DNA from 3 places in the Bacillus sp. C1 genome. Region 3 is predicted to be linked to each of the others. Evidence: riboswitches for the same ligand, from Rfam matches in the RefSeq annotation. Region 3 holds a riboswitch; each other region holds the start of a gene.
What was found. A riboswitch is a leader RNA that binds a small molecule or an ion and turns the genes downstream of it on or off. The one in region 3 is predicted to bind cyclic di-AMP.

Region 1 (3,286 bases), on a different contig from region 3:
AGAAGCTATAAACGATTTGAAGCCATTTGTTGGTGAGAACACAATTATTATACCGCTACTGAATGGTATAGCCCATCTATCCGCACTACAACAAGTATTTGGTGAGGATAAAGTTATTGGAGGTTTGTGTTTTATTGAAACAACATTAAACGACGAGGGAGATGTTGTTCAAACTAGCGCTGCTGACCAACTTGTATTTGGGGAAATTAAAAATCTACATACAGAACGCATACATAGGGTTGTCGATACCTTAAAGGGTACAAAAGCAAGTTTTGTTTTGAGTAATCATATTGTGCAAGATATGTGGCATAAATATTTATTTATTACTGTTATGTCAGGCGTGACTACGCTAATGCGTGCACCAATAGGACCGATCCGTGAAAGTGACGGGGGCCGGGACTTGATTCGAAATTTATTTGAAGAAGTAGCGCAGATTATGAAAGTATCTGGAGCCCCAATTCAGGATCATATTGTTGACGAACATATGAAGACGATTGATAAGATTTCATATGATATGAAATCTTCCATGCAGCGGGATATGGAAAAAGGTTCATCTATCGAAGGGGAGTACTTACAAGGATATTTGTTGAAATTAGCAAAACAATTGCATATAGATGCGCCATTGTTAAAAATTATTTATCAAAATTTAAAAGTTTACGAAGAGATGCTGTAAGAGAACGTTCAAACGGCCTCTATTATCCTGCTATTTGCTGATAGTAAGACTCTAACCTCAAAATTCACCGGAAGAAAAGAAGTTATGTGTGTGGGACAACTGCCTACAAAAGTCCGATTAGTGTAGGGTAATAATTAGTGAGGGATGAAGACCACCCTATGGATTGAATTTTTACATTATAATTCTGACATGTATGAACAATTAAATTGAAAGGCGATATTATAAAAATAGTATCGGCTTTTTCTGATTAACTTAAAATAATAATGATAATTTCTATTTGATAAAGTGGAAAGCTTGGAGGAATAAAATGCAGCGACTAAACTTTAAGAAATTTGAAGTGACAGATTTTAAGGATTACTTCCAATTAGTATCTAATGAACAAGTTATGGTACAAATTACAGAACGAGCGATTCCGTTGAAAGAGGCCAAAGTTAACTATCAAAAGTTATTAGAATGTAATGGAAAATATAAGTTGTATGGTTCATATAAAGTTTATGATAGTGTAACGAATGAATTTATTGGTCTTGGGCATTTAACTTTAAATGAAAAAGAAAGAGAAGAAGCTGAAATTGGCTATATGATATTGCCTATTTATTGGGGGAAAGGATATGGTACCACAATTGCAAAACAATTAATTGAACTAGCTAAGCAAACAAAATTGAACGTACTGAAAGCAATTATTGATCCGGAAAATATCCCTTCTAGAAAAATTTTAATAAAACAAGGATTTACATCAGAGAAAATTTGTGAGATTGATGGATTACCTGGAGAAATATTAAGTAGGTCTATATAAGGAAACGTCCTTTTGTTCGGAAATAAATTATGCATTACCTTTATTTGTGCGTACATCATTTTATTCCTTTGTGAGTTAGCGTATAGTTGAGTAGGCTCTTCAATTATTTCATCTAAGAATTTATCAGACAAAAAACGATTTTATGTAAATCTATTATCCTTTTTATTCAAACTTGATATGACGTATTATGTTCGTTCATGAAGTAATACCCTACATAATCATCGCGATTTTTCTATTTCTAAAAATTTAAGCTATTGTTTTAAAAAAATTATTTACTTTTTTAAAATAAAGGAGTATTATAATCCACAGTTTCAAATTTCTAAATCGCTGAAACCGCATGGTACGGGGGACCCGTTTTGATGGATTAGTGCATAATCCAAGGGGTGAATCCTTGAAAAAGGTAGGGCTACTCATAGGCCCGAATCCGACAGCTAACCTCGTAAGCGTTATATTGAGAAGGAAGGTGGAGCTTGTGCGACAAAAAAATTGATGTCTACAAGTCTATTTGTTATAGCTTGTAGACATTTTTTGTTTTCTGAGAAGGTAGTTTATTAGCTTTAACTAGCAGAGAATTGTTCGTACAAAATTATTGGAGAGTGGACAACAGTGGTTTCATCTATAAAGAGATTTTTAATTGGAAGACCGTTAAAATCAACCGAATTAGGGGAACAAAAGCTTAATAAAACAAAAGCGTTAGCAATTTTATCCTCTGACGCATTATCGTCGGTTGCCTATGGTCCAGAGCAAATTTTGATCGCTTTAGCAGGCCTTGGTGCAATAGCGTTTTGGTATTCTATTCCAATTGCGATGGGAGTATTAGTGTTATTAACAGCGCTTATATTATCTTATCGACAAATTATTTTTGCCTATCCTCATGGAGGAGGAGCATATGTTGTATCTAAAGAAAACTTAGGGGTGAATCCAGGATTAATAGCTGGAGGATCCTTATTAGTAGACTATATTTTAACTGTAGCAGTTAGTGTATCGGCAGGTACAGATGCGATTACATCTGCCTTTCCTAGCTTACATGAGCATAATGTGATTATCGCGATTATATTTGTAATATTTATTACAATTTTGAACTTAAGAGGTGTCACGGAGTCCGCTTCTGTTTTAGCTTATCCCGTTTATTTATTTGTTTTAGCACTATTTATATTAATCGGTGTAGGTATATATAACATTGTAACAGGTGAAGTTTCACCTCAGTTGCATACACCAATTGGTACGCCAGTAGCAGGGATTAGTTTATTTTTACTTTTAAGAGCATTTGCATCAGGTAGCTCTGCTTTAACAGGTGTTGAAGCGATTTCTAATGCAATTCCAAATTTTAAAGATCCAGCTCCTAATAATGCTGCTAAAACGTTACTTGCGATGGGATCTTTACTTGCAGTACTATTTTCAGGGATTGTATATTTAGCGTATTATTATGGAATTACTCCAAGTAAAGAGGTAACGGTTGTTTCACAAATTGCTGAACAAACATTTGGACGGAACTTCATGTATTTCTTTATTCAAGGAACAACAGCGTTAATATTAATCCTAGCTGCTAACACTGGTTATTCTGCTTTTCCTTTATTAGCAGTTAATCTTGCGAAAGATAAGTTTATACCCAGAATGTTTACAGTTAGGGGAGACAGATTAGGGTATTCAAATGGAATTATCATACTTGGAGTTGCTTCAATTCTTTTAATTATTGCTTTCCAAGGACAAACCGAACATCTTATCCCGCTTTATGCAGTAGGTGTGTTTATTCCATTTACGCTGTCCCAGTCTGGAATGGTAGTGAAATGGATTCGTGAAAAGCCAAAAGGATGGATTTT
Region 2 (3,286 bases), on a different contig from region 3:
TACTTTTACCAAATGTAGGAGTAATATATCATCCAGAATTAACTTTTTGACAGCGCTGAGTCCAAGTTTATGGAGCGGAGGAACCAAATTGTGCATTGTCACTAGGGGTGAATCTTTCATTATGAAAGTAGGGCTACTCTCAAAGTCCGAATCCGACAGCTAACTTCGTAAGCGTATTGAGAGAGGATGGTGCACGGATGGATACATCGCTTCACCGGTCTGATTAGTATAAAAGAATAGTAAATTACTATATTGAAATTCTTTTATACTAAGGAGGATGAGATGCATGGATGAGAAAAACGAAGTAACACTCATTTGTGTAGGCGAAGAGGAAAAGGTAAATAGTTTGCGAAATTTAGTACCTTTTCAAAGTCATATGGTCATTTTTACAGTAAGTGAACGCGTAGCTGCTGAAGTACGAGCATATGGATTTGAAGCAACATATTGCTGTAATGAGGAGCAAGATTTATCTAGCATTTGTAGCGGAATAAAAAAAGTAATTTTACTAGGAGATGAACTGCCAACGGTGAGCTTTTTCACCGAACGTATTCGTTTTTCTTTTCAAGCACCTATTACGGTTGTCACAAGAAATAAAAATTATCCAGTAAAGCTCTATCAAACAATTGGAGCTAAATTTGTAGTATTTACAAATTGTGATAATATTTCCTTTTTATTTTTTGAATAGGGTGGAGGAAGCGGAGATGAAGGTGTTATTAGATCAGGATATAGCGAATCGTTGGGCCGTATCGAAGGAGCGCATGCAAGAATTAGCAAGAGATCCTATGTTTCCAAAGCCGTATATGATATTGCCATCAGAAGAGAAGTTATATTTAGAAACAGATATTATTACGTATGAAATGCTGCATGTGGAACTAACACAGGTCTACATTCGTGGGAGAAATTTGCGGTTGTTTTTACGAAATGAATAGATTTATCATGAAGAAGAGAATGAACCCAGGGTACGATATAAAACGTATTCAGGTTCATTCTCTTCTTTTTTGTTTCATATTAAAAGTTCATTTCAAGGAAAATGAAAGAAAAGCTAAGAAAATAGATGATACAAGATTAATATTAGTGAATGTAAGCGTTAAAATGGTGGAATATTTTATTATTTGAGGTAATTAAACCCTTTACAAGTCAAATATAGAGGAGTATATTTACATTCATAAATTGTTTCATAAAAATTTCCAAAAACAACCTGATATCGCTGAGTCCAATTTATTTGGAGCGGGGGAACCAATTTTGTGCATTGTCACTTGGGGTGAATCTTTCACTGTGAAAGTAGGGCTACTCTTTAGGCCCGAATCCGACAGCTAACCTCGTAAGCGTTTGGAGAGGAGGTTTACTTTTGTGTTGTTCATTTTTGAACACTGAGTAGATCCTCGGTGTTCTTTTTTTGATGCTTAAATGGTAAAATTTTACACTAGAATAAGGGGGATTATAATGCTTGATGTTGTGATGATCGGAATCTGTGTTGTATTGGTAGCATCTATGATAGGGCTTGCGAGCTGGTCAGATAAAGTGGTGAAAGAAGGGAAATCGAAATGATGATTGCCTTATCAATTATTGTTGCAGCGATTACGGTGTATTTAGTTTATGCGTTATTAAATCCAGAAAAGTTTTAATTAGGGGGAATCGTTTATTATGATTTGGGTTGCAGTTGTTATCACAATGCTATTATTCATTCTCGTTGCAAAGCCAACTGGAATTTATTTAGAAAAAGCGTTCCAAGGTAGTAGAAAACTAGATAAAGTGTTTGGACCCTTTGAAAATCTTATTTTTAAAATCACGGGGATTAAGCCGTACAATCAAACTTGGAAGCAGTATGCATTATCATTAGTTGCACTGAATGGTTTTATGATTGTTGTTGTATATTTCATTTTCAGATTGCAAGGGGTATTACCGTTAAACCCAGCACATATTGAGGGAATGGAGCCAACGCTTGCTTTTAATACAGCAATCAGCTTTATGGCAGATACGAACTTACAGCATTATAGCGGTGAAAATGGATTATCTTATTTATCACAGTTAATTGGAATTACATTTTTAATGTTTGCTGCACCGGCAACAACACTAGCACTTGTAATGGCTTTTATAAGAGGGTTAGCAGGTAAGGAACTAGGGAACTTTTTCGTTGATTTTACTCGAGCTTTAACAAGAGTTTTTCTTCCGATTGCATTTGTTGCAGCTCTGATTTTTGTTGCACTTGGTGTACCGCAAACTTTAGGCGAGGCGGTTACAGCACATACAATTGAAGGGGTAAAACAAAGTATTTTACGCGGTCCCGTAGCTTCATTTGTTGCAATTAAGGAACTTGGTAATAATGGTGGTGGATTCTTTGGTGCAAACTCCACACATCCATTTGAAAATCCAGGGCAAATCAGTAACATTTTGCAAATGATGCTTATGATGCTATTACCAACAGCCCTGCCGTTTACGTATGGACGAATGGTAGGGAATAAAAAACAAGGACGTATCCTTTTCGTTTCATTATTCATGGTATTTTTAGTTGGTTTTACAACGATTGTTTCATCTGAATTAAATGGGAATCCAGCATTAAATCAAATGGGTATGGAAAACGTACAAGGTAGTACAGAAGGAAAAGAAGTACGATTTGGAACAGTCTTTTCTTCCCTGTATGCGACAGTGACAACAGCAGCTGAAACAGGCGCGGTTGATACAATGCATGACACGTTAACGCCGCTTGGCGGGGCAGTGCCACTTGTAAATATGATGTTAAATACAGTGTTTGGTGGGGTTGGAGCCGGCTTTGTCAATATTATTATGTATGCAATTATAGCAGTCTTTATATCTGGATTAATGGTTGGACGGACACCAGAGTTTCTGGGTAAAAAAATTGAAGGGAAAGAAATGAAGTTAATCGCGGTAACAATATTATTCCATCCATTGCTCATTTTAGGGTTTTCAGCATTGGCCCTTTCAACGCCTTTAGGAACAGATGCAATTTCTCATTCAGGTTTTCATGGTTTAACCCAAGTTGTATATGAGTATACCTCTTCTGCTGCTAATAACGGATCAGGATTTGAAGGACTAGGGGATAATACACCATTTTGGAATATTACAACGGGTTTAGTTATGTTTTTAGGACGTTATTTCAGCTTAATTACAATGTTAGCTGTTGCAAATTCATTGAAAGAGAAAACAGTAGTACCAGAAACAGTCGGAACATTCCGAACAGATAACGGTTTATTTGGTGGGATTTTCATTGGAACAATTGTAATTGTTGGGGCATTAACATTCTTCCCGATGTTAGTGTTAGGACCAA
Region 3 (3,286 bases):
AATTTATACCCTCTATATTTAGGGAGTATGTAAATACCGCCCATTTCTATCGTACTCTCATCAATCTGAACGAGACGTCCAACTCCCGCATATTCTTCGTTGTGTGTCACAATTGCCACTTTATCTTTTTTTAAGTCACTGGATACAAATCCAACTATTTTATATTGATGATTAATCCATTCTAAATCCTCTGATGAAGCAAATTTGATTTCCATAAAAATACACTCCTTTGAAAATTCTGCTATTTATATTGTATAGGAAATACTATTATTTGTAACGAACTAGCAGTATGGTATTTAACTTGATATAGGTAGTTTACATGTCATTTTGACAATGAAGTTCATCTTTCAATATTCCGTGCATAGAATATAGAATAGTTTAATAATACTTTTTCTTTCTTCAATAGTGGTTTACGTATATAATTTAAAGGTAATTGTTCTTATTTTAGTATACTTATAATAGAATAGAGGTTTAAAAAATGAGTGTTAAAATTATTACCGATAGTGCGGCGGATTTACCAATAGAATTGCTGCAAGCTTACGATATAGATTTAATACCACTTCGTGTATATGATGAAGCTGAAACAGAATATTTAGATGGTGTTACATTAGAATCGGTTCAATTATTACAGAAAATGAGAGAAGGCGAAGTTTACAAAACATCACTGCCTTCATTAGAAACGTTCCAAGAGAAATTTACTACATATGCGAAGCTAGGGACACCTTGTATTTATTTAGCATTTTCATCTGAACTTTCAGGTACATATCAATCTTCGGTTGTTATTAAGGAAGAGGTAAAAGAAGAAAATCCAGATCTCGATTTAGAAATCATCGATACAAAATGTGCTTCACTTGGTCAAGGGATTGTCGTATTAGAAGCTGCCAAAATGGCTAAAAAGGGTGCATCGAAAGAAGAAATTTTGAACCGGATTGCTTTTCTAACAAAACGTATGGAACATATCTTTACGGTAGCTGATTTGCAGTATCTTGTAAGAGGCGGGCGGTTAAGTAAGGTAGCTGGATTTATTGGTGGCTTATTAAATATTAAACCAATTTTAAATGTAGAAGAAGGTAAGCTTGTACCACTTGAAAAGATAAGAGGTAAAAAGAAAGTTTTAAGCCGAATGCTTGACATTATGGAAGAGCGGGGGAATAATCTTACAGGTCAAACAATCGGAATCACACATGGTGACGATTTAGAAACTGCGAATGCATTACAAGCATTAATTACTGAAAGATTTGGCTGTGAAGTGTTTATTGTAAACACAATCGGATCAGCAATCGGAGCACATACAGGGCCAGGCGTTTTAACATTGTTCTTCTTAAATGAGGTAGAGTAAAGGGTTGATCATGATGATCAACCCTTTTTTATATAGATATAATATATTATGATCTTTTCATAAGTGAACTGCGTTTGATTTAAAACATATGATACATGTAAAGGAACTTAATTATAGCGATGATTTTTCAGTGAATACAGGAACCTCCAATCATTGTGTGGTATATGTGTCTGTTTATACGGGATGTTTTGTACTCTTCGAAAAATATAAATTGTAAAAATAATTAATTATCTTATTTACAAACAGCAGGGCATAGGAGTAATATATTGTACATAAATTCATATCACTATTCGCTGAGTCCATATGGAGCGGGGGAACCAACTTTTGTGCGATTGCACTTGGGGTGAATCCTTCTTACATGTAGGTAGGGCTACTCTCTAGGCCCGAATCCGACAGCTAACCTCGTAAGCGTTTTGAGAGGAGATACTATGGTGATTTTCAAAAACACTGGGTAAACTTCGGTGTCTTTTTTTATACCTTTTTACTGGAAAATAATTCAAAAAAGGATGAGGCATTTGAAAGGGACACCCATAAAAACTACAAATTCGCTTTTTTCTTTTTCTTCTCATTCCCAGCCTTCTGAGTTAAGAAGGGAACTTGGGATGAGACATTTAACAATGATTTCTATAGGGGGAAGCATCGGTACGGGATTATTTATTGCAAGCGGAAATACTATTCATACAGCAGGACCTGGCGGAGCAGTTTTAGCTTATTTGTTAATTGGCTGTATTGTGTATCTGTTGATGACCAGCTTAGGAGAAATGGCAGCGTATATGCCTACATCGGGTTCTTTTAGTACGTATGCTTCTAAATTTGTAGATCCGGCATTCGGTTTTGCGATTGGATGGAATTACTGGTTTAGTTGGACGATTACCATTGCAGTTGAAATTTCAGCAGGAGCCATTCTTATGAAATATTGGTTTCCATATAGCTCGTCTATTCTTTGGAGTGTGTTATTCATCCTATTTATGTTTGGAGTGAATATCCTTTCAGTGAAACATTATGGAGAAATGGAGTTTTGGCTTTCACTTATAAAAGTTATTACCATTATTGTGTTTATTACGTTAGGAATCGCAACGATATTTGGGGTTTTTAAAGGAGACTCTACTGGGTTTCATAATCTAACAATGGGAGACGCACCTTTTCATGGAGGTTTTCTTTCTATATTTAGTGTATTTATGATTGCAGGGTTTTCTTTTCAAGGTACAGAAATGGTCGGAATTGTAGCTGGAGAAAGTAAAGATCCTAAAAAGCACATTCCAAAAGCTGTGCGGCAAATCTTTTGGAGAATTCTCTTATTTTACATACTTACCATCTGTGTAATTGGAGTCATAGTTCCCTACACAGATCCGAATTTAGCCAACAATGACATTGGTAATATTACAATGAGTCCCTTTACACTAGTATTTGAGAAAGTTGGATTCGCGTTTGCAGCTTCTGTTATGAATGCAGTTATTTTAACATCCGTTCTATCAGCAGGTAATTCTGGAATGTATGTTGCAACCCGAATGTTATGGGTAATGGCAAAAGAAGGGAAAGCCCCAAAATGCTTTAAAAAAATGAATAAACAAGGTATTCCTATTTATGCATTACTTATGACAACGACTGTAGCAACCATAGCATTTACAGCTTCTTTATTTGGGGAAGGTCAAGCATTTATATGGCTTTTGAATGCTTCGGGACTTTGTGGATTTATTGTCTGGTTAGGAATTGCTGTAAGCCACTATCGTTTTCGGCGAGCTTATCTACATCAAGGGAAGGATCTTAACAAACTCCCATATCAAGCGAAATGGTATCCGATCGGTCCTATTTTAGCGTTTATAACATGTACCATTATTCTTTTAGGACAGAATTATTCCGCATTTACAGGATCACATGTGGATTGGTATGAAGTACTTGCTACTTATATTGGATTACCACTATTTTTAGCATTTTGGTTAAGCTATA

Region 1: another riboswitch for cyclic di-AMP. It lies ahead of kimA (potassium transporter KimA); the one in region 3 lies ahead of ACX5JI_RS21115 (amino acid permease).
Region 2: another riboswitch for cyclic di-AMP. It lies ahead of ACX5JI_RS06700 (signal peptide protein); the one in region 3 lies ahead of ACX5JI_RS21115 (amino acid permease).

What each region holds. Positions count from the first base shown of each region.
Region 1 covers NZ_JBTMZT010000003.1:246,416-249,701, reverse strand. The annotation lists gene panE (2-dehydropantoate 2-reductase) at 1-673, shown strand, start outside; gene ACX5JI_RS12215 (GNAT family N-acetyltransferase) at 981-1,466, shown strand; cyclic di-AMP (ydaO/yuaA leader) riboswitch at 1,782-1,927, shown strand; gene kimA (potassium transporter KimA) at 2,073-3,286, shown strand, end outside.
Region 2 covers NZ_JBTMZT010000002.1:12,536-15,821, forward strand. The annotation lists cyclic di-AMP (ydaO/yuaA leader) riboswitch at 44-190, shown strand; gene ACX5JI_RS06690 (hypothetical protein) at 287-685, shown strand; gene ACX5JI_RS06695 (hypothetical protein) at 702-929, shown strand; cyclic di-AMP (ydaO/yuaA leader) riboswitch at 1,196-1,342, shown strand; gene ACX5JI_RS06700 (signal peptide protein) at 1,444-1,548, shown strand; gene kdpF (K(+)-transporting ATPase subunit F) at 1,545-1,625, shown strand; gene kdpA (potassium-transporting ATPase subunit KdpA) at 1,645-3,286, shown strand, end outside.
Region 3 covers NZ_JBTMZT010000010.1:105,523-108,808, reverse strand. The annotation lists gene ACX5JI_RS21125 (GNAT family N-acetyltransferase) at 1-215, opposite strand, end outside; gene ACX5JI_RS21120 (DegV family protein) at 479-1,339, shown strand; cyclic di-AMP (ydaO/yuaA leader) riboswitch at 1,621-1,764, shown strand; gene ACX5JI_RS21115 (amino acid permease) at 1,855-3,286, shown strand, end outside.